DNA from 3 places in the Streptomyces shinuiensis genome. Region 1 is predicted to be linked to each of the others. Evidence: riboswitches for the same ligand, from Rfam matches in the RefSeq annotation. Region 1 holds a riboswitch; each other region holds the start of a gene.

Region 1 (7,416 bases):
GGTCCAGCTTGCGGTCGCCGATCACGCAGATGGGGTGCCCGGCCAGCCGGGAGTAGTCCACGTCCCACAGCCAGGAGGTGTCGGTGCCGTCCGCGCCGCGCGCGTTGACCGACAGGATCACGGGCGCCGGCGGGCCGTCGATCAGGGAGAAGGTCTCCAGCCAGCCGGCCGGGTTCTTCGCCAGCAGCAACCGGATATCGCGGCCCTGGAAGGACACCACGTCGTAGCGGCCGGCCACCGCGGTCACCGAGTACATCCGCTCCAGCGCCGCCTGGGGCGGCACCCCGAAGGCGGCGGCGACGGCCGCGGAGGTGGTGGCGTTGGCCTTGTTGGCGCGGCCGGGGAGCTGGAGGCGGATCGGCCAGGCCGATCCGTGCGGATCCAGCACGTGGTCGCCCGACAGCGCCCAGCTCGGGGTGGGGCGGCGGAAGCCGCACTCGCCGCAGAACCAGTCGTCCCCGGGGCGCTGCATCACGCCGCCGCAGGCCGGGCAGGACCAGGCGTCGTCCTTCCACTCCTGGCCCGCGGCCACCCACACCACGTTGGGGGAGGAGGAGGCGGCCCACACCACCAGCGGGTCGTCGGCGTTCGCCACGATCACGGCCTTGGAGCCGGACAGTCCCTCGCGCCAGCGCTCGGCGAGCATCCGGGTCTCGGCCGCGCGGTCGAGCTGGTCGCGGGAGAGGTTCAGCAGGGCGATCGCCTTGGGCGTCACGTCGCGGGCGACCGCGGCGAGGTACTTCTCGTCCACCTCGATGACGCCGTAGCGCGCCTCGCCGCTCCCGGCGAGCGCCGCGGTGATGCCCGCGGGCATGTTGGCGCCCAGCGCGTTGGAGACGACCGGCCCGGCGGCCCGCAGGGCCTCGGCGATCAGCCGGGTCGTCGTGGTCTTGCCGTTGGTCGCCGAAACCAGGACGACGTCCAGGTTCTGGGCGAGTTTGGCCAGCAGGTCGGGGTCGAGCCTGAGTGCCACCCGTCCGCCGATCACCGACCCGCTGCCACGGCCCGCGGCCCGTGACACCGCCGCGGCTGCCTTGCCCGCCGTCACGGCCAGTTTGGCCCGCGGCGGCAGCGGCTCCGTGTTGCCTGCCATCGTCCTTGTCCCTCCTTGCCCCTGGGTCGGGGATCAGCCTACCGAGGTCCGCTCCCGGCCCCGAACCGCGCCACCCCTGGATGATCAACACGGCGTAGGGTGACACCCATGCACCGCGGCGCCATTCCCGGAAGTTCCGGTTCTGTCCATCCCCTGCGGCCGTTGGCCGACCCGGCCCTGCGCGCGCGGTGCGCCGAGGTGGTGTCCTACGGCGCGGAGCTGGCCCGCCTGGTGGAGGACCTGTTCGCGTCGATGTACGCCGCGCACGGCGTGGGGCTGGCGGCCAACCAGGTCGGCGCCCCCGTGCGGGTGTTCGTCTACGACTGCCCCGACGACGAGGACCGCCGCCACCTGGGTCACGTGGTCAACCCGGGCCTGGTGGAGACCGGCGGCGTCATCGTACGCGGTCCGGAGAGCTGTCTGTCCCTGCCCGGCGCGGAGGCCGCCGTGGAGCGCCACGACCGCGCCGTGGTGGAGGGGTGGGACAGGACGGGGGCGCCGGTGCGGATCGAGGGCACCGGCTTCTTCGCCCGCTGCCTGCAGCACGAGTGCGACCACCTCGACGGCGGCGTGTACACCGACCGCCTCACGGGGCTGCGCCGCCGCAGGGCGCTGCGCGCGGTGCGCCGGGCCGCGCGGTCCGGGGCGCGGGCCCTCGGGGGGTAGGCCCAGGGCCTGCCCCCCGAGGGCGTGTCCGGCGCTCCGCGGTGTTCACAGCCCAGGACCGCCGGCCAGGTCCTCCGCCGTGGCCAGGCCTCCCCACAGCAGATCGGCCAGGTGCCGCACCAGCCGCTTCCGGGGGCAGGGCCGATCGCCCAGCCACCAGTCGCCCGCCGCGTGCATCATGCCGACGACCCCGTGCCCCCACACCCGGGCCCGCTCCTCGCGGTCGGCGCCGAGGTCGACGCGTTCGGCGATCACCGTGGCCAGCTCCTCGCCGAGCCTGCGCAGCAGCGGGGCCGAGTACTGGCCGACGTCGAAGCCGCGCTCGCCTCCGGGCTCCTCGGCCGGGTGCATCAGGAAGCGGTAGACCTGGGGCCTGGCCTCGATGGCGGCCAGATACGTGTCGAGTGCGGCCTCCACACGCTCGCGCCGGTCGGTGGGCGCGTCCAGGGCGGCCCGCAGCGCGTCCACCAGGGCGTCGGTGTGCCGCACCGCCAGAGCGCGGTAGAGCCCGCCCTTGTCGCCGAAGTGCCGGTAGAGGATGGGCTTGGTGATGCCCGCCTCGGCGGCGATGGCGTTCATCGAGGCGCCCGGGCCGTCGCGCAGCACCACGCGCTCGGCGGCCTCCAGGAGTTCCCGGCGGCGGCGCTCGGTGGCGCTGCGCTGGTCCTCCCGATGTGTGGTCTCCATGTTCCTCGGCCTCCCCGACCCTGCTGTGACACCTCGGTGCCGCCTGAGCGCAACGTAACACCCGCGGAGCGCACGCGAGAGTGCCGACGGTGGAGGTTGACATCGCACTGACCGGTAACGTATTCACGTTACCGCTAGTAACAACGGATGGAGGGGCTTCCATGGCGGAGTTCGCACTCGACCTCAACGACGACCAGAAGGCCGTACGGGAATGGATCCACGGCTTCGCGGCCGACGTCATGCGCCCCGCCGCCGCGGAGTGGGACGAGCGCGAGGAGACGCCCTGGCCCATCATCGAGGAGGCCGCCAAGATCGGCCTGTACTCGCTCGACTTCTACGCCCAGCAGTACTTCGACCCCACCGGCCTGAGCATCCCCATGGTCATGGAGGAGCTGTTCTGGGGCGACGCGGGCATCGGCCTGTCGATCGTCGGCACCGCGCTGGCGGCCGTCGGAGTGCTCGCCAACGGGACCGAGGAGCAGATCGGCACCTGGATCCCCCAGATGTACGGCGACGCGAACGACGTGAAGGTCGCCGCCTTCTGCTCCTCCGAGCCCGATGCCGGATCGGACGTCTCGGCCATGCGCACCCGCGCGGTCTACGACGAGGCCAGGGACGAGTGGGTGCTCAACGGCACCAAGACCTGGGCCACCAACGGCGGCATCGCCAACGTCCATGTCGTCGTCGCCGTCGTCGACCCCGGGCTCGGCTCCAAGGGGCACGCCTCCTTCGTGATCCCGCCGGACACCCCCGGCCTGTCCCAGGGGCAGAAGTTCAAGAAGCACGGCATCCGCGCCTCCCACACCGCCGAGGTGGTCCTCGAGGACGTCCGCGTGCCCGGCCACTGCCTGCTGGGCGGCAAGGAGAAGCTCGACGAGCGCCTCGCCCGCGCCCGCGAGCGTGCGAAGGAGGCGAAGAAGGGCGGCGAGCGTGTGAAGAACGCCGCGATGGCCACCTTCGAGGCCTCCCGCCCCGCCGTGGGCGCCCAGGCCGTCGGCATCGCCCGCGCGGCCTACGAGGTCGCCCTGGACTACGCCGGGACCCGTGTGCAGTTCGGCCGCCCGATCATCGACAACCAGGGCATCGCCTTCCAGCTCGCCGACATGCGCACCCGCGTCGACGCCGCCCGGCTGCTGGTGTGGCGGGCCTCGTGGATGGCGGCGGCGGGCAGGCCCTTCGAGGGCGCCGAGGGCTCGATGTCCAAGCTGTTCGCCGGGGAGACCGCCAAGGGCGTCACCGCCCAGGCGATGCAGATCCTCGGCGGCAACGGCTACACCCGGGAGTACCCGGTGGAGCGCATGCACCGGGACGCGGCGATCTACACGATCTTCGAGGGCACCAGTGAGATCCAGCGCCTGGTCATCGCCCGCACCGTCTCGGGCGTGCACGTCCGCTGACCTCCCGCCCCGCCGGGCGAGCCGCCGGCCGTGCGGCGGCCCTGCCGTACGCCCCGGCCGGCCTTCCGGCCGCCCCGCGACCCGCCGCGTTCACCCGACACGACCGCAGCCATTCGGGCTGATCCGGGCGGCACGCCGCACCGGCCCGCGAACCGGTCGCCGCGCCGGTCAACCACCCCCAGGAGGGGTCAACAAGCCTTGCTGACAGGGCTCTTGGCGCTTCGGTCAGTCTGCCGGAACAGGGCCCCGTCCCTCGGCGGACCGACAGTGAGCATGTTCACAAAACATCTCCGATCGACCGATTGGGAGTCTTTCTGACGCACTATCCGTAGGAGACCGCAAGTCCCCGCCGCAGGGCGGGGCCGCCCGGCCGGACGCCCAATCCTGCCGCCGTCCGGGTGAGAAACGGACCATGACGAGACGGCAGGAGCGGGAGACCCGAGCAAGGCGGGCCGCGCACGACGCGGCCCTTGGGGTGAAGCCACGCCGCGCGTGGCCGGGCAACTTCGCCGGCCCGAACCCGACAGGTCATCTTTCGCAGGCGTATGACGAAGGGTTCACTCATGTCTGCGCACGCACGCATACCGGCACCGGTGTCCCGGGCGGGCATCACCACCGCCGTCACCGCCGCCACCCTGGCGGGGACGATGCTCATCCCGTCCGCCGCGCCCGAGGCCGAGGCGGCCACCTCCGCGAACAGGGCACTCAGGGTCGCGGCCTCCAAGGAGGGCGCCCCTTACAGCTACGGCGCCGCCGGCCCCAGCCGGTTCGACTGCTCGGGACTCACCCAGTACTCGTACAAGAAGGCGGGCAAGAAACTGCCGCGCACCGCGGCGGCCCAGTACAACCGCTCGAAGAAGGTCTCCGCCAGGTCGCGCAAGAAGGGCGACCTGGTCTTCTTCCACTCGGGCGGCAGTGTCTACCACGTCGGCGTCTATGCCGGCGAGGGACGGATCTGGCACTCACCGAAGCCGGGCAAGACCGTCCGCAAGGAGAGGATCTGGACCAAGAGCGTGCGCTACGGGCGCGTGAGGTGACACGGCGGCACCCGAACCGGGCCGGGCCCCGCAAGGGCCCGGCCCGGTTCGGCTTGTGGCGATTACGCCACGGGCGTGAAGCCGCTCCGCCCGGCCGCGCCGGCGGGCACGCTCGGCCCATGAGACTTCTGGTAATGGGCGGAACGGAGTTCGTCGGCCGTGCGGTCGCCGAGGAGGCGCTGGCGCGCGGCTGGGAGGTGACCGTCTTCAACCGGGGCCGCCACGCCCCGCCGCCCGGTGCCACCGCGCTGCGGGGCGACCGCACGGCCGACGGCGGGCTCGCAGCCCTGAAGGAAACGGCCGGCGGCTGGGACATCGTGGTCGACACCTGGTCCGGGGCGCCCGCCGCGGTACGCGACGCCGCCGTCGTGCTGGCGCGGCGGGCGGGGTGCTACGCGTACGTCTCCAGCCGCTCGGTGTACACCTACCCGCCCCCGGCCGGCCTGGACGAGACGGGCCCGCTCGTCGACGCCTCGCCCGACGACGAAGCCGCCGCCGACTACGCCGGGGCCAAGCGGGGAGGGGAGATGGCCGTCGAGGCGGCTTTCGGCGACCGGGGCCTGCTGGTGCGTGCGGGTCTGATCCTGGGCCCGTACGAGAACATCGGGCGGCTGCCGTGGTGGCTGCTGCGCGTCTCCCGGGGCGGTGAGGTGCTGGCGCCCGGTCCCCGGGACCTCCCCCTGCAGTACGTGGACGCGCGCGACCTCGCCGTCTGGACGCTGGAGGCCGCCGGGCGCGGACTGGGCGGCCCGTACAACCTGGTGAGCCCGCCCGGCCACGCCACCATGGGCGGGCTGCTGGAGAGCTGCGTACGCGTCACCGGTTCCGGCGCGCGGCTGCGGTGGACCGACCCCGGGCCGATCCTCGCGGCGGGGGTGCGGCCGTGGACGGACCTGCCGGTGTGGATCCCGCCGGGCGAGTTCCACGGCGCCATGCACCGAGGGGACGTCTCCCGGGCCGTCGCGGCGGGACTGCGCTGCCGCCCCGTGGAGCGGACCGTGGCCGACACCTGGGCCTGGCTGTGCGCCCTGGGCGGCGAGCCGCCCCTCCGTCCCGACCGTCCCCGGGTGGGACTGGCGCCCGGGAAGGAGGCTGAGATCCTCCGTACGGCGGGGGGTTGATCACCGGAGTGGTGATGGCCGTCGTTCCGCGAAGGCGAGTCCGCCATGGCGTCGTGCCGGGCGAAGCAGGTACTGGCAGCCGGGTGGGCGGTGCTCGGGGTGGCGGGCACCGGGGCCACGCTGGTGCTGAACGACAGCGCCAAGGGCGCCTCCGAGCGGTACGGCTGGTACGAGCACACCCCGGAGGGACAGCCTCCGGCTCCTCCGGCTCATCCGGCTTCGGTGGAGGACGACCACTGCGCGACGCCCGGAACGGCCTGTGACCATCGCCCGCACCGGGGTACAGGTGGGGGCATGAGTACTGAACAGACCGGACAGACCAAGGAAGGGGCGTGCCTCGTCGAGATCGAGCTGCCCCACTGCACCGCTTCGAACGCGGCGGCCGTCTTCGCCGTCCTGAGGTCGGCGTTCCCCGGGTCGCCCGAGCTGGGTGACGGCAACGGCGGGGGCGGGCCCGGGGCGGACGGCGAGCAGCGGAAGTTCTGGCTGGGCACGGTCGACGTCCGCACACACGGTGAGGTGGAGTGCACCCTGGAACTCGGGGAGCCGGTCGAGGCGGACCTCAGCGGCGGCCCCGACGCGGTACGGCAGGTCCAGGACGCCCTCGCGGGCTTCTACGACGTGACGGCCGAGCCCCGGATCTCGGGCGACCAGGAGGTGGAGGTGCGGCTGAGGCTCGCCCAGCGCTGATGACCGGCCCGCGGCCGGTGGCGCCGTTCGCCGACTGAGACCGCCGCGGGCGGGTACGCGCCCCCGCGAACGGAAGCCAGCGAGGACGAGCGGGAGCGGGGAGCGCCGGCCGGCGCTCCCGGCCGGCGGGCCGCGCCGTCTCCGAGCACCCCCGGGAGGGACCCATGCCCATCTCGACCACCAACCCGGCCACCGGCGAGACCCTGCAGACCTTCGATGCACTGGGCGCGGAGGAGACCGGGGAGCGGCTGGAGCGCGCCCGCGCCGCCTTCGAGGAGTACCGCACCACCGGCTTCGCCGAGCGTGCCGAACTGCTGCGCCGGGCGGCCGACCTGCTGGAGAAGGAGCGGGACGACATCGCCCGCACCCTGACCACCGAGATGGGCAAGCCCGTCACCGCGGCCCGCGCCGAGGCCGCCAAGTGCGTGAAGGCGATGCGCTGGTACGCCGACCACGCCGGGGAACTGCTGGCCGACGACCACCCCTCACCGGCGGACGTGGAGGACAGCGGCGGCAGCACGGCGTACGTGCGCTACCGCCCGCTGGGCCCGGTCCTGGCGGTGATGCCCTGGAACTTCCCGCTGTGGCAGGTGATCCGCTTCGCGGCCCCCGCCCTGATGGCGGGCAACACCGGCCTGCTCAAGCATGCCTCGAACGTGCCGCGGACCGCGCTGTACCTGGAGGACCTCTTCCGCCGCGCGGGCTATCCGCGGGGCTGCTTCCAG
Region 2 (7,416 bases), 3.4 Mb from region 1:
CGCGGAAACGCCGAGCGCCCGGCGTACACCGCGGCGTCGTCGAGGATCTCCTCGATGCGCAGGAGCTGGTTGTACTTGGCGACGCGCTCGGAGCGGGCCGGGGCGCCGGTCTTGATCTGGCCGCAGTTGGTGGCGACGGCCAGGTCGGCGATGGTGACGTCCTCGGTCTCGCCGGAGCGGTGGGACATCATGCACTTGAAGCCGTTGCGCTGGGCCAGCTCGACGGCGTCCAGCGTCTCGGTCAGGGAGCCGATCTGGTTGACCTTGACCAGCAGGGCGTTGGCGGCACCCTCCTCGATACCGCGGGCCAGGCGCTCGGGGTTGGTGACGAACAGGTCGTCACCGACGAGCTGGACCTTGTCGCCCAGGCGCTCGGTGATGGTCTTCCAGCCGTCCCAGTCGTCCTCGAACAGCGGGTCCTCGATGGAGACCAGCGGGTACGCCTCGACCAGCTCGGCGTAGTAGTCGGTCATCTGGGCGGCGGTGCGCTCCTGGCCCTCGAAGACGTAACGACCGTCCTTGTGGAACTCGGAGGCGGCCACGTCCAGGGCGAGGGCGACGTCCTGGCCGGGGGTGTATCCGGCCTGCTCGATCGCCTCCAGGATGAGGTCGAGCGCCTCGCGGTTGGAGCCGAGGTTCGGGGCGAAGCCGCCCTCGTCGCCCAGGCCGGTGGACAGGCCGCGCTCCTTCAGCACCTTCTTGAGGGTGTGGTAGACCTCGGTGCCCCAGCGCAGCGCCTCGGAGAAGGACTCGGCGCCGATCGGCGCGATCATGAACTCCTGGATGTCCACGTTGGAGTCGGCGTGCGATCCGCCGTTGAGGATGTTCATCATCGGCACCGGCAGCAGGTGCGCGTTCGGCCCGCCGAGGTAGCGGAACAGCGGCAGGTCGGACGCCTCGGAGGCGGCGTGGGCGACGGCCAGCGAGACGCCGAGGATGGCGTTGGCGCCGAGGGAGGACTTGTCCGGGGTGGCGTCCAGGTCGAACATCGCCTGGTCGATCAGGCGCTGCTCGGTGGCGTCGTACCCGACCAGCTCCGGGCCGATCTGCTCGATGACGGCGAGGACGGCCTTCTCGACGCCCTTGCCGCCGTAGCGGCCCTTGTCGCCGTCACGCAGCTCCAGGGCCTCGAAGGCGCCCGTGGAGGCGCCGGACGGAACGGCTGCACGGCCGGTGCTGCCGTCGTCGAGGCCGACCTCGACCTCGACCGTGGGGTTGCCTCGCGAGTCGAGGATCTCGCGGGCCACTACGACGTCGATGGACGGCACGAGGGTCTCCTTCGTGTGTGTCGGGCGTGTGTGTCGGGTCTCAGTGCCCCGAGCCTATCCGGCCCGCGCCCGCCACCTCGTCGACAGCCCGTGCCATACGGCGGAACGGATGGTGAAATCGCAGCTCAGAAGAGGTGGGGGCATTTTGTTTCCAAATTGAATAAACCCGGTGCGGTGCGCCCTCCGCCAAGGGAGGTGACACACCGCACCGGGGTGGCGCCGCCGGGTGACGGGAGTGGCGCCGGGGCGGGCACAGCAGGGGATCAGACCCGGAGCTGCTGGCCGGGGAAGATCAGATTGGGGTCGTCGCCGATGACGTCGGCGTTGTCCTGGTGGATCTGCTGCCAGGTGGTGCCGTGGGCAGCGGCGATGGCGCGCAGCGTGTCGCCGGACTTGACCGTGTAGCCGGCCTCGGCACCGCCCCGGTGGCCGTCCGCCCGCTCGAAGGCGCTCTGCGACCGGGACTGCTCCTGGGACTGCCGCTGCGACTGCGACTGCTTCTGCGACTGCGACTGCGACTGCTTCCGGGACTGCGACTGCGACTCGGCGTCGGGGCCGGCGGGGCGGCCGCCGCCCGGGTCCACCTCGGCCGCGGGCCCGCCGGCGGTGAGGCCGCCCTTCTCGGCGCAGGCCCAGGCGCGCGGGCCCTGCATGGCCAGCAGCCGCTCGGCCACGGCGATCTGCTGCTCCCTGGTGGCAAGGTCGGCGCGCGGCGCGTACCGGGTGCCGCCGGCTGCCTCCCAGCTCGACTGGGAGAACTGCAGACCGCCGTAGTAGCCGTTGCCGGTGTTGATGGACCAGTCGCCGCCGGACTCGCACCGGGCGACCCGCTCCCAGGTGTCGACGGACGCGGCCGAGGCGCCCGGCGCGCCCGCCACCGGAACGGCGATGGCGGCGCCCGCGGCGCCCGTCAGCGCGGCCGCGCGGACGGCCCTGGCGGTGCGACTGTCGTACCCCTTGCCGGTGAACAGCATGGACGTCCCTTATCTCACCGACGCCTGCGAGGTGAGCTGTCGGGTTCGGGCAGTGAGCAAGCCCGGCCGTCCGGGGCACGGGGCCCCGGGCGACTTCACCCCAAGCCGCTCCGGACCGTGCGGTCCGGGGCGGCGCCTACCTGGTTCCCCCGCTCCTGCCCTCGGCGCTGACGCGACGACTGCCCACCGGCCGCCGGCAGGATTAGGCGCTGCGGACGGTGGCACTCGCGGTGCGAGCGAGACGACGGTAAGCACACCGGGGCATATGTCTCAAAGCATGTCAGAAACCGCCGATTCACCCTTTCTGACGCCCTCGCGGCTGGAACCCGCAGGTCAGGTGAGGAGCGTTAGGCCGGACAGGAACGACACGCCGCAATCGCCCGGGAGGGTCATCCCGCAGGGCCGTCCGCACTCACCCGAGAGTGAGTTCCTGTCCCGGCAGGATCAGGTCCGGATCCTCACCCACGACGTCCTTGTTGCTCTCGTACAGCCCGCTCCAGCCTCCCGGAACGTCCTGCTCCTGCGCGATCGTCACCAGCGAGTCCCCGGGACGCACCAGATAGCCCTCGTCCCTCCCGAGGGCTCCCAGACCGCTCACGGTGCCCGCCAGCGCGGGTCGCTCGGCGCGGGCGGAGCGGTCGGCGGCCTCCCCGGAACGCTCGTCTCCGGCAGCCTCCCGGCCCTCCGGCGTCCGGCCGTCCGCGGCCCGGCCCTCCGCCTCCCGCTCCAGTTCGCGCGGGTCGCGCTCGCCGCGGTGCTTTCCGGTACCCTTCCCGGCCTCGGCGCGGGCGTCGTCCCCGGCACCGGCCTCGTCACCCTCGGCGCCGTCGGCCTCCGGGGCGTTCCGCTCGTCCTGGGCGCCGGTGTCCTCCGCGCCGCCGCCTCCTGTCCCGCCCCCGCCGGCGGCCGGGGCTCCCTCCTCCGCGTCGCCGCCCGGCAGGAGGCCGTCCGGCAGGCCCCCGCCGCCCTTTCCGCTCCCGCCGTCCCGCGCGCCCTCCTCCGGCTCCGGCAGGAGGTTGTCCGGGTCGATGGCCGGGGCCTCGCCGGTGGTGTCGTGGCGCAGCCCGGCGTTGACGCCGCAGGAGGGCCAGGCGTCCGGCCCCCGGTCGGCGAGGATCTTCTCGGCCACCGCGATCTGCTGGCTGCGGCTGGCGAGGTCGGGGCGCCCGGCGTACGCCGTACCGCCGTACCGCTCCCAGATCTCCTGGGTGAGCTGGAGGCCGCCGTAGTAGCCGTTGCCGGTGTCGGCGCTCCACAGGCCGCCGCTCTCGCACTGCGCGACCCGGTCCCAGGTGCCGAGGTCTGCCGCCTGCGCGCCCGTCGCCCCGAGCAGGGGGATGGCGAATCCCGCGCCGGTCGCTCCGGCCGTGACGAAGATGGCGGGAGCCTGGCGGGGGCGGCGGTGTCTACCGTTCCCGGAAAGCATGTGTGGAGCCTCTCGTGCGTGGACAGCCGACAAGGTTGAGCGGTTGACGGCTGAACGTAGCGTCACCGGGCCGATCATCACAAGTCAGTGTCTCGCAGATCACGCACGGATCACATACATGACTGTGCGTCACCCGCGCACCGGCTCGAACTCGACCGGCAGTTCGCGCAGTCCTCGCATGATGAGGCCGCCCCGCCAGCGCAGATCGGCGGGTTCCGCCGCGAGCCGCAGGTCGGGAAGGCGTCCCAGCAGGGCCGTGAGCGCGATCCGCCCCTCCAGCCGCGCCAGCGGTGCGCCCAGGCAGTAGTGGATGCCGTGGCCGTATCCGAGGTGGGGATTGTCACCGCGCGTGAGGTCCAGGGTGTCCGGGTCCGCGAACCGCGCCGGGTCTCGGTCGGCGGCGGCCAGCACCACCAGCACCGGGTCGCCGGCGCCGATCCGCTGCCCGCCGATCTCCAGCGACTCGGTGGCGAACCGCCAGGTCGCCAGCTCCACCGGCCCGTCGTAGCGCAGCAGTTCCTCCACCGCCGTGTGCAGCAGCGCGGTGTCGCCGGCCGCCAGCGCGCCCTGGAGCCGGCGCCGCTGCTCCGGGTGGCGCAGCAGCGCGTAGGTGCCGTTGCCGATGAGGTTGACGGTGGTCTCGAAGCCGGCGAACAGCAGGATGAACGCCATCGCCGCGGCCTCGTTCTCCGTCAGGTGCTCACCGTGGTCGCTCGCCCGGATCAGACCGGAGATCAGGTCGTCGCCCAGGTCGCCGCGCTTGCGGTGGATCAGGTCGGCCAGGTATGCGCGCATCCGCTTCACGGCCCGGCCCACCCCGCCGCGTGGGCCGCCGCCGTGGCTCCCCCGGGGGCCCGCGGGCCGCCCCCCGGAGTGACGCAGCATCATGCCGGCCCAGTCGCGGAAGTCGTCCTGGTCCTCGGCCGGAACGCCGAGCATGTCGCAGATGGCGTAGATCGGCAGCGGGAACGCGAACTCGTGGATGAGGTCGGCGCTCCCGCGCTCCGCGAAGCCGTCGACGAGCCGGTCGGCCAGCTCCCGTACGCGCGGCTCGAAGGCCGCCACCCGGCGCGGGGTGAACGCCTTGGACACCAGCCGCCGCAGCCGGGTGTGGTCGGGCGGGTCGATGTTGAGCAGGTGCGTCATCAGGTTGGCGCCGCGCTCCCCCGGAATCCCCACCTTCCCCTTGCCGTGCGCGGCCTCGCTGTGGTGGGCGGGGTTCTTGCTCAGCCGCGGGTCGGCCAGCGTCTCGCGCGCGTCCGCGTACCGCGTCACCAGCCACGCCTCCACCCCGCTGGGCAGCACGGTGCGGTGCACGGGCGCGTGCTCGCGCAGCCGGGCGTACGCGGGGTAGGGGTCGGTGGCGAATTCCTGTGAGAACAGGGCGGGTGGGCGAGGAGAAGCAGCAGCGGGTGGGCGAGGAGAAGCAGCAGCGGGTGGGCGAGGAGAGGCAGCGGCGGCGGGCGGGGGCGGGGTGCGGTCGTCGCCGGCGTTCTCGTGGTCCACGCCCCCGACGCTAACGCGGCCTCCGCACGCCCGGCGGAGGGGGTCCGGGCTCCCGGCGCACCGGACCGGACCGGCGGCGGCATGGCGGCCCGGAGGGCGGGTACAGCGGAAGGACGGATACGGCAAAATCTCCGAAAGGGGACACAGTGCCCTCGCACTCCTACCCTCCTCCGCAGGACTGGGGCCACTACGGGGAGCCGGAGCCCGGACCGCCGCCTCCAGAGCCCCCGGCACGGCCCCGCGACGGGATGGGGGTCGCAGCCCTCGTGCTCGGGCTGATCGCCCTGGTGATGTTCTGGACCGCTCTCCTCGGTGTGGTCCTGGGGGTGCTGGCGGTCGTGTTCGGTGTCGTCGGCTACCGCCGCGTCAGGCGGGGCGAGGCGACCAACGGGTGGATGGCCCTCACCGGCGCGATCACGGGCTTCATCGGTCTGGCGCTCTCCACCGCCGTCATCGCCGCCACGGTGGCCTTCCTCAACTCCGACGAGGTCGACGACTTCCGCGACTGCATGCGGAACGCCGACACCTCCTCCGAAAGCCAGGAGTGCGTGGACGACCTGCGCGACCGGTACTGGTGAGGGCGCGCGACGTGCGCGGGCCGCACCGCCCGCAGACTCACCGGACCTGGCGGCCCTCACCCGGCAGCGTCAGCGCGACCAGCAGCAGGCAGCACCCCAGGACCGCCGCGCCGGTGCGGAACGCCAGGGCGTAACCGGGAGCGAGGGCGTCCGGGGCTTCGCCGGTGATCCGGGAGGCCGCGACGGTGGAGAGCACCGCCAGGCCCAGGGAGCCGCCCATGGTGCGGGAGGTGTTCACCATCGCCGAGACCACGCCCGCGTCCCGTTGCGGGGCGCCGGAGGTGGCCAGGGAGGCCAGCGGGGTGGCCAGCAGTCCGGTGCCGAGCATCGCGGTTATCCCGGGTCCCATCACCGTGGCCGCGTAGCCGCCGTCGGCGGCCATGACCGAGCTGAACCACAGGAAACCGCACGCCGCCAGCGCCACACCCGTCAGCGCGGTGTTCCGGGCCCCGATCCAGTGCATCAGCCGGGGCGCGAGCTTGGACCCGGCGACGACGCTGAGCGAGTGCGGCAGGAACCCCAGACCCGCCTGGAGAGGTGTGTAGAGCAGCACGTTCTGCATGTACAGCGACATGAAGTACCAGGAGGAGACCAGCGCCGCGCCGCAGACGAACATCGCGGCGTTGGCCGCCGAGACCGACGGCAGCCGGAACAGGCCCAGCGGCATCAGCGGCGCCCCGGCCCGGGACTCCACCACGACGAAAACCCCCAGCAGCGCCAGCCCGCCCAGCAGGGGCACGAGCGTGACCGACTCCGCCCAGCCGGCCGCCTCCGTCTGCACGATGCCGTAAGCCACCGCGCCGAGACCACCGGTGACCAGCACCGCGCCGGGCACGTCGAGTCGGCGGGCACCACCGGCCGGATGGTCCGCCGACAGCCGGAGCGCCACCGCGAGCAGCACGAGCACGCCGATGGGCACGTTGACCAGCAGCACCCAGCGCCAGGACAGCGCGTCGGTGAGCACACCGCCGACGAACCCGCCCGCCGCGCCACCCCCGGCGCCCACCGCCGTCCAGGTGCCGATGGCCCGGGCGCGGGCCGGGCCCTCCGGGACGGAGGTGGTGAGCAGGGTCAGGGTGGACGGGGCGAGGACGGCGGCCCCCGTCCCCTGCACGGCCCGCGCGGCCAGAAGCTGCCAGGGCTCCTGTACGAGGCCGCCGGCGAGGCTGGCGGCGGTGAACAGGCCGAGCCCGGCCAGGAACACGCGTTTGCGCCCGAAGATGTCGCCGGCCCGACCACCGAGCAGCATGAACCCGGCGAAGGTCAGCGTGTAGGTGTTGACCACCCACTGGAGCTGCTCGGCGTCCATCCGCAGCCCGGCGCGCATGGACGGCAGGGCCACATTGACGACGGAGACGTCGAGGACGACCAGGAACTGGCCCGCACACGCGGCGAGCACGATCAGCCACGGTGCCCGGGCCGGACCGGGCACCGGTGCCGCCTGGGTCTCCTCGGCCTCGTCCGGACACTTGTCCATGGCACCCATGCTAAGGAGCCGCCACCGGCCGCCCGGCCCCGGTTCTTCCCGTCCGGCCCCCGCCCCCGCGCGGCCCGCTCACTCCGGCGACCGGAGCGCGGCGCCGGGGTCCGGTGTGACGGCGGGGTTCGGTGTGGCGACGAGGTCGCCGATCGACACGCAGTCGCCCGCCAGACGGATCTCCCCC
Region 3 (7,416 bases), 2.9 Mb from region 1:
CGACCGAGTGCGTGGAGACGGCGTACGGGCCGGGGAGTGTGGCCGTGCGGGACAGCAAGGAGGCGGGCGGGCCCGTGCTGAGGTTTCCGGCGGGGGCGTGGGAAACGTTCCTGGAGGGTGTGAAGGTTCACGGCGGGCGCGGGCGCGAACTCTGCTAGACAGGGCTCATGAGCCTCTACGACATCCCCCTGCGCACCCTGACCGGCGAACCCACCACCCTCGGCGAGCACCGGGGCAAGGTGCTGCTGGTCGTCAACGTCGCGTCCAAGTGCGGGCTGACCCCGCAGTACGAGGGCCTGGAGCGACTGCAGAAGAAGTACGCCGACCGCGGGTTCACCGTGGTCGGCGTGCCGTGCAACCAGTTCATGGGCCAGGAGCCCGGCACCGCCGAGGAGATCGGCACGTTCTGCTCGGCCACCTACGGCGTCACCTTCCCGATGCTGGAGAAGACCGACGTCAACGGGGACGGCAGGCACCCGCTCTACGCCGAGCTGACGGAGCTGGCCGACGCCGGGGGGCAGGCCGGGGACGTGCAGTGGAACTTCGAGAAGTTCCTGGTCGCGGCTGACGGCACCCCCGTCGCCCGGTTCCGCCCGCGCACCGAGCCGGAGGCGGCGGAGGTCGTCGCCGCGATCGAGGAGCGGCTGCCGGCCTGACAGCAGGCTGCCCATCCCGGCTGTGAACGGGCGGCCGGTCCGCGCGGACCGGCCGCCCGTCCTCCTTGACCTCAAGGCGACTTGAGGCGTGAGGGTGATTCCGCGACGTGAGGGAACACCCTGCGACCGACGAGGAGGCACACCCGTGTCCGCCATGCCCCAGCACCCCGACCCCGCCCGCCCTGACGCCGGCGCCGTCCTCATCAGCGCCTGGGACGTCGGCACGCCCGAGCGGCAGCGGGCCGCCGCCGACGCCATCGCCGCCACCTGGGACAAGCGGGGGTGGCCGACGCCGGACATCCTGTCGTACAGCGTCTACGCCGGGACCGACGGCCGGACGCTGCTGCACTACTCCCAGTGGACGGACGAGAAGGCGTACGAGGAGTACGTACGCACCCACCGCCAGGAGCGCAACGACGAGATCGACGACGCGGTGCCGGGGATCGAGCGGCTGCGCCTGGCCCGCACGCGCCGCTACCGCAGCCTGCCGGAGGGGCGGGGTGAGCCGGGCCGGGACGGCAGGCGGCCCGAGCCGGGGTGCGTGGTGGTCGTGGAGGTGGAGTTCGAGGGGCCGGACGAGGCGCGGCAGCGGGCGTGGGTGGACACCGTGGCCGCCGCGATCGAGGACGACAGCACCGACGGGAGCCTGCCGCCGGGCGGCATCGCGGCCCACTTCCACCTGAGCACGGACGGCACACGCGTCGTCAACTACGCGGAGTGGGAGAGCGAGCAGGCACACATCGACGCGCTGGAGGCTCCGGGCGAGGGGGTCGGTACGCCGTCGCCGCCGTGGGAGCGGGTGCGGGACTTCCCCGGGCTGGTGAGCAGCGATGTGGCGCGCTACCGGCTGCTGTTCTCCACCGAGCGTCCCGGGGAGCGGGCGGCACGAGCGCGGTAGGCGTACGCGGGTGAAGAACGGGCCGGCGGCCCTGGTGTCGGGGGGAGTCACCAGGGCCGCCGGGGTTCGTGGGACCGGGGCTCGAAGAGCCCCGGCCGGGGTGGGGCGGGATGGGCGGACGCCGGACGGGCCGGACGGACCGGACGGACCGGACGGACCGCACCGGACGGACCGTGCCGGACGGGCCGGCCGTCGTCAGATGGACTGGCCCTTGCTCCGCAGCCAGGCCAGCGGGTCGATCGGGTCGCCGCCACCGGGACGGACCTCCAGGTGGAGGTGCGCGCCGGTGGAGTTGCCGGTGGAGCCGACGCGGCCGATGACGTCGCCGGTGGTCACCTTGCCGGTGGTGACGGTCATGGAGGACAGGTGGCAGTACCAGATCTCGGTGCCGTCGTCGAGCTTGAGGATGATGCGGTAGCCGTAGGAGCCCGCCCAGCCGGCCTCGACGATCTCGCCGCTGTGCACCGCCTTGACCGGGGTGCCGGTGGGTGCGGCGAAGTCCAGGCCGGTGTGGTCGTTGGCCCACATCGAGCCGGACTGGCCGAAGGTGGAGGTGATCTGGTACGAGGTGAGGGGGAGGGTGTAGCTGGCCGCGAGCTTGGCCAGGCGCTCGGCCTCGGCCTTGCGCGCCGCCTCCTCGGCGGCCTTGCGCTTGCGCTCGGCCTCCGCCTCGGCCGCTTCCTTGGCTTCCTCGGCGGCCTGGTCGGCGGCCTCCTCGGCCGCCTGGCTCGCGGCCTGGTCGGCGGCCTCCTCCAGCGCCGCCTGGGCGGCGCCGGTCTGCTGCTGGTCGGCCTGCTGGAGGATGCGCGCCCGCAGCGCCTCGCCGGCGTCCGCCGTCACGACGGTCGTGGTGGCGTCGGAGGTGTCCAGGCCGGCCTGGGTGACGGTGCCGCCGAAGGGGCTGGTGGTCTCGGCCCGGGGGGCGGAGTCGCCGTCGTCGCCGTCGTCGGAGACGAGGGCGCCGACGACGGGGATGCCCTCGGCCATGGCGCCGAGGTCCACGTCCGGCATGGAGATGGCGACCGGCGACTTGTCCTTGGCGGTGGCTATGCCGCCCGCGCCGACCGCGGCGATCACGCCGACGCCGAGGACCGCTCCGCTGCGGGCCATACCGTTGCGCTGCTTGGCGACGCGGTGCCGGCCGCGGACCGGGCGGACGGAGTCCTCGGTCGGGTTCCACACCGGCTGATCGCCGTCACCTTCCGGACCGAACGGGGCGAAAGCGGCGGTGTGCGGGTCGTGCGAGACCTCGGGGGCCGGGGTGCTGGACGCCACGGGGGCGCTCTCCTTTCCTTCCTTCTCGCCTACCGGGTTAGCTGACGGGTTCGGAGCAGGAAGGTCTCCTACGGGTCCACACGGGCATGCCGCATGAATCCGATTCACCCCAATTGGTGGTTCCCCGGTTCCCTGGGCACGTCCCCGCTGTTGACGGGGCCGCGCTTACGGGATTCGGCGACGGCGCACGGTGCCGCCCTCTTCGGCGACAGTGACGACCGCGCTGCGTTATCGAACGTTAATAGAGGTGCGCTCCGGTTTCCAAGTCCCCTCTTTGAACATGGGGCTTTCTTGACGGAGAACTATCAGGGCATTAGAGGGCCAATCCGGGTGATTCGACTGCCGGATCCGCACATGAGACGCACGCCACACCATCTGACGTTGCCTCAGTTGTTATGCGGAGGGGTGTGCGTCGGCTACGGAAGGTCACCGTCGGCCAGAGCCCTCCGGAGCTCCGGAGGGCTCCGGGGACTCCGGGTCGCGCATGACCGCCAGCAGCGCCATGTCGTCGCCCTGGTGCCCGCCGGTGTGCGCGTCGACGTCCGCGAGGAGGTGGTCGAGCAGGGCCGCCGGCCCGGTGAAGCGCCGGCCGCGCAGCCCCTCCGCCAGGTCGTAGAAGACGTCCGCCGCGTTCCGCGCCTCCGTCAGGCCGTCGGTGTGGAGCAGCAGCAGGGAGCCGGGCGGGAAGGGCACCGGTTCCGTCCGCCCGCTCCCGGGGTCACCCGCCAGGTCCCCCAGCCCCAGCGGCAGCGCGTACGCCTCTGTACCCGGCCCGGTGTCCGGTTCCGTGTCCGGCTCCGTGTCCGGCTCCAGCAGCCGCACATCCCCTTGTCCGGTCAGCAGTACCGGCGGCGGATGGCCCCGGTTGACGAGCCGCAGGCTCCCCGGGGCGCCGGCCGGGACCTCGGCGAACACGGCCGTGGCGAACTCCTCCGACCGGCCCGGCCTCGCCTCCCGCTGCCCGGCCTCCCGGAGCAGGGCGTGCTCGACGCGGTCCGCGACCGCCCCGAGGTCCTCCTCTGTCTCGGCCGCCTCCCGGAAGGCGCCGAGGATGACGGTGGCCGTGCCGACGGCTTCCGTTCCCTTGCCGCGCACGTCGGCCACCAGCAGCCGCAGCCCGTACGGCGTCCGCTGCACGCCGTACAGGTCGCCGCCGATCCGGGCGTGCGCCTGTGCGGCCTCGTAGCGGACCGCGATCCTCAGGTCGCCGACCCGGCCGGGCGGCGCGGGCAGTACGGCGAGCTGGACGGCCTCGGCGACCCGGTGGGCCGAGGCCACTCTGGCTTCGCTTTGGTGCAGGACGTGGTTGAGGAGGAGGGCCAGCGCTCCGACGGTGGCGTTGGTGGCCAGCCGGACCGCGACCTCGCCCGCCGAACGTCCGCTCGTCAGCAGCAGGACGACCTCGGTGGCCAGCACGGCGATCACCGTGCCCACCGTCGTGCGGAACGTCCACAGGGACGCCGTGAGCAGGATCGCCGCGGCGAACGGCGCGCCCACGAAGAGCCTGTCGGGTGTCAGCAGGTTGACGCCCACACCCAGCAGGACCAGCAGCAGGGGCAGCAGCCACGGCGGGCGGCCGATGACGGGGAAGGCGCGGACACGGGCCCTGCCGCCGCCCGTCTCCTGCCGCCCGTCGCCCCGCACCCCTCCAATCTCCACGACGCCCGGCGTCCCGGCGAGTCGATCAAGCGCCGGTCAGGTCCGGCCGGAGGACACGGGCCCGGGGTGCCGGGGATCCGGACGCCTACGCCCCGCGCGCGGCGAGCGCGCGGCGTACCCCGTACGAGGCGGCGCCGGCCGCCAGCACAGCCGCACCCGGGACCACCGAGGCGAGCGGCAGGGCGAAGGCCAGCACCACGCACCCGGCCAGCCCCACCGCCGGCACGATCCGCGGCGGGCGCCCCTCGCCGGGGCCCAGGGTCCAGGCGGAGGCGTTGGCGATCGCGTAGTAGGCCAGGACGCCGAAGGAGGAGAAGCCGATCGCGCCGCGCAGGTCCGCCGTGGCGGCCACCACCGCCACCACCGCGCCGACCGCCAGCTCGGCGCGGTGCGGTACGCCGAAGCGCGGGTGCACGGCGGCCAGCGCGGACGGCAGGTGCCGGTCGCGGGCCATCGCCAGGGTGGTGCGCGAGACTCCGAGGATCAGTGCCAGCAGCGAGCCCGTCGCCGCCACCGCCGCCCCGGCGCGCACCACCGGGGCCATTTCCGGTACGCCCGCCGCGCGCACCGCGTCGGCCAGCGGCGCGGCCGCCCGGCCCAGCGCGTCGCCGCCCAGCACGCCGAGCAGCGCGACCGCGACGGCGGCGTAGACGACCAGGGTGATGCCCAGTGCCACCGGGATCGCCCGGGGGATGGTGCGGGCCGGGTCGCGCACCTCCTCGCCGAGGGTGGCGATACGCGCGTAGCCGGCGAAGGCGAAGAACAGCAGCCCCGCCGCCTGGAGCACACCGCCGGGCGGGACGTCCCCGGCAGGGGCCGGCCAGAAGGCCAGCCGTGCGGCGTCCGCCTCGCCGGAGGTCAGGCAGACGACCACGACGGCGGCCAGCACCGCCAGGACGGCCGCCACGATCGCGCGGGTCAGCCAGGCGGTCTTCCGCACGCCCGCGTAGTTCACCGCCACCAGCGCCACCACCGCCGCGACCGCGACCGCGTGCGCCTGCCCGGGCCACACGTACAGGCCCACCGTCAGGGCCATCGCCGCGCACGAGGCCGTCTTGCCGACCACGAAGCCCCAGCCGGCCAGGTGGCCCCAGAACTCCCCCAGCCGCTCGCGGCCGTAGACGTAGGTGCCCCCCGATTCCGGATAGCGGGCGGCCAGCCGGGCCGAGGAGGTCGCGTTGCAGTACGCGACCACCGCCGCCAGCGCCAGGCCGAGCAGCAGACCGGCCCCGGCCGCGCGGGCCGCCGGGGCGAAGGCCGCGAAGACGCCCGCGCCGATCATCGACCCCAGGCCGATCACCACCGCGTCGCCGGTGCCCAGCCGCCGCCGCAGCCCGGGGGCCTCCCGCGCCCCCTCCGCCGTCCCGCTCATCCTCGGCCCCTCCCGTGGGTGTGCCCGTGTCGCACGCGCCGGCGGCCGGTGGTCACCGGCCGCACCGGACGCTACCGCCACAGGGCCCGCGCCCGCTCCCGCGGGCCGGCTGCCGGGCGGGGCGGGCAGCCGACGGCGGCGCGGAACCCGTCCGCGCCGCCGTGGAGCCGGGCCCCGCCCGCCGCTCGGGGCCCGCCGCTCAGGCCAGGATCTTCTCCTTGGCCCGCTCGTACTCGCTCTCGGTGAGGTCGCCCTTCGCCTTGAGTTCGGAGAGCCTGGCCAACTGGTCGACACCGGCGGCGGGGCCGGTGGTGCCGGCACCCGTCCCCGCGGTCTCGCGGATGTAGGTGTCGAAGATCTCCCTCTCCATCCTGGCCCGCCTCATCTCGCGCTCGCTCATGCCCTTGCCGCGGGCTATCAGGTACACGAGGACGCCGAGGTACGGCAGGACGAGCACGAAGACGAGCCAGCCGGCCTTCCCCCAGCCGCTCGTCTCGTGGTCGCGGAAGATGTCGGTGATGACCTTGAACAGCAGGATCAGCCACACGACCCACAGGAAGAACCACAGGAACGTGAAGAACGCTCCCAGCAACGGATAGTCATAGGCCATGTGCAGATACCCGTCCATCGCTCCACCTCACGGTCGGGCGGTCGCTCCGCCTCGGCGTCCGCGGTCTCCGAAGAGCCCCGGGGCACCGGGCCGACGCGGCTGTCGTGTTCGCCTGTTCGCCGTCGGAACGCGCGTCTGCGCGGCGCGTCCCCCGGCCGTTCCTGCCGGACCGGTCCCGGGCCGTACGTACGCTTTCGGCCCTACCACCCAGTATTGCGCGCCCAGTTGGGTGCGCAACCCGGCACCCGGACGACGTGATGCCCCCGGACACGTGCGCCCGGGGGCCGCCTCAGCGAGCGGTACGCCGCCGGGAGCGCTGCACGGCGAGGACGACGAAGGCGACCAGCAGGATCACGGCACCGATGAACAGCAGGTAGAGCAATCCCTCCACCACCGCGCCGAGCACTCCCAGCACGGCCGCGACGATGAGCAGGAGCAGGAAGAACCACATGGGTGAACGCCTCCTTCGCACTGTTCGGACGCGCCGGTCAGCCTCGCGCGAGCCGCCGCTCGCCTCCGGCTCCCGCGCGGTAGGGGATGCCGTAGTGCCGGAAGACCGACTCCTCCTCCTCGGCGGGGAGCACGTCATCGGTGCCGATGGACGGAGCGTCCTTCACCAGCGGTTTGTCGTATCGGACCATGAGATAGCCCGGCCCCGCGACCGCCCCGTCCAGAGGCACGAACACCAGGCGCTGACGGGTGGGCAGCCCGATCCGCACGGTGGCCATGGCGGGCTCGTCGGTCGCCGTGTCGGTGTAGACCGCCTCGAGTGGACCGACCTTGTGCCCTCCGGCGTCGACGACATCGTGGCCGCGCCACTCGCGGATGTCTGCTGGACGGATCATGCACTCAGCTCCCTGGACGGACGGTCCGGACGATGAGCCGCACCACGTGCCCGCGCGCGTGCGCGGAGCCGGCCTCCGAGTCCCGCCTCAGCATGAGCGCG

What was found. Region 1 has a riboswitch for cyclic di-AMP ahead of ACGRHY_RS01260 (C40 family peptidase). Riboswitches for the same ligand answer to the same signal wherever they lie in the genome.
Region 2: linked by a shared signal. The riboswitch ahead of ACGRHY_RS16815 (LysM peptidoglycan-binding domain-containing protein) and the one ahead of ACGRHY_RS01260 (C40 family peptidase) in region 1 are both predicted to bind cyclic di-AMP.
Region 3: linked by a shared signal. The riboswitch ahead of ACGRHY_RS14620 (M23 family metallopeptidase) and the one ahead of ACGRHY_RS01260 (C40 family peptidase) in region 1 are both predicted to bind cyclic di-AMP.

The regions. Positions count from the first base shown of each region.
Region 1 covers NZ_JBIHML010000001.1:291,672-299,087, reverse strand. Annotated here, with positions in the region: gene ACGRHY_RS01280 (MurT ligase domain-containing protein) at 1-1,093, opposite strand, end outside; gene def (peptide deformylase) at 1,202-1,759, shown strand; gene ACGRHY_RS01270 (TetR/AcrR family transcriptional regulator) at 1,805-2,446, opposite strand; gene ACGRHY_RS01265 (acyl-CoA dehydrogenase family protein) at 2,608-3,843, shown strand; cyclic di-AMP (ydaO/yuaA leader) riboswitch at 4,247-4,403, shown strand; gene ACGRHY_RS01260 (C40 family peptidase) at 4,407-4,880, shown strand; gene ACGRHY_RS01255 (NAD-dependent epimerase/dehydratase family protein) at 5,000-6,001, shown strand; gene ACGRHY_RS01250 (hypothetical protein) at 6,296-6,691, shown strand; gene ACGRHY_RS01245 (NADP-dependent succinic semialdehyde dehydrogenase) at 6,856-7,416, shown strand, end outside.
Region 2 covers NZ_JBIHML010000001.1:3,671,723-3,679,138, reverse strand. Annotated here, with positions in the region: gene eno (phosphopyruvate hydratase) at 1-1,268, opposite strand, end outside; gene ACGRHY_RS16815 (LysM peptidoglycan-binding domain-containing protein) at 1,532-2,242, opposite strand; cyclic di-AMP (ydaO/yuaA leader) riboswitch at 2,249-2,419, opposite strand; gene ACGRHY_RS16810 (transglycosylase family protein) at 2,655-3,668, opposite strand; gene ACGRHY_RS16805 (cytochrome P450 family protein) at 3,798-5,174, opposite strand; gene ACGRHY_RS16800 (DUF4190 domain-containing protein) at 5,423-5,752, shown strand; gene ACGRHY_RS16795 (MFS transporter) at 5,790-7,238, opposite strand; gene ACGRHY_RS16790 (M48 family metallopeptidase) at 7,308-7,416, opposite strand, start outside.
Region 3 covers NZ_JBIHML010000001.1:3,201,144-3,208,559, reverse strand. Annotated here, with positions in the region: gene ACGRHY_RS14635 (DUF397 domain-containing protein) at 1-158, shown strand, start outside; gene ACGRHY_RS14630 (glutathione peroxidase) at 168-656, shown strand; gene ACGRHY_RS14625 (antibiotic biosynthesis monooxygenase) at 811-1,554, shown strand; gene ACGRHY_RS14620 (M23 family metallopeptidase) at 1,750-2,829, opposite strand; cyclic di-AMP (ydaO/yuaA leader) riboswitch at 2,841-3,019, opposite strand; gene ACGRHY_RS14615 (PP2C family protein-serine/threonine phosphatase) at 3,256-4,488, opposite strand; gene ACGRHY_RS14610 (APC family permease) at 4,574-5,860, opposite strand; gene ACGRHY_RS14605 (SHOCT domain-containing protein) at 6,060-6,488, opposite strand; gene ACGRHY_RS14600 (hypothetical protein) at 6,760-6,921, opposite strand; gene ACGRHY_RS14595 (PRC-barrel domain-containing protein) at 6,959-7,315, opposite strand.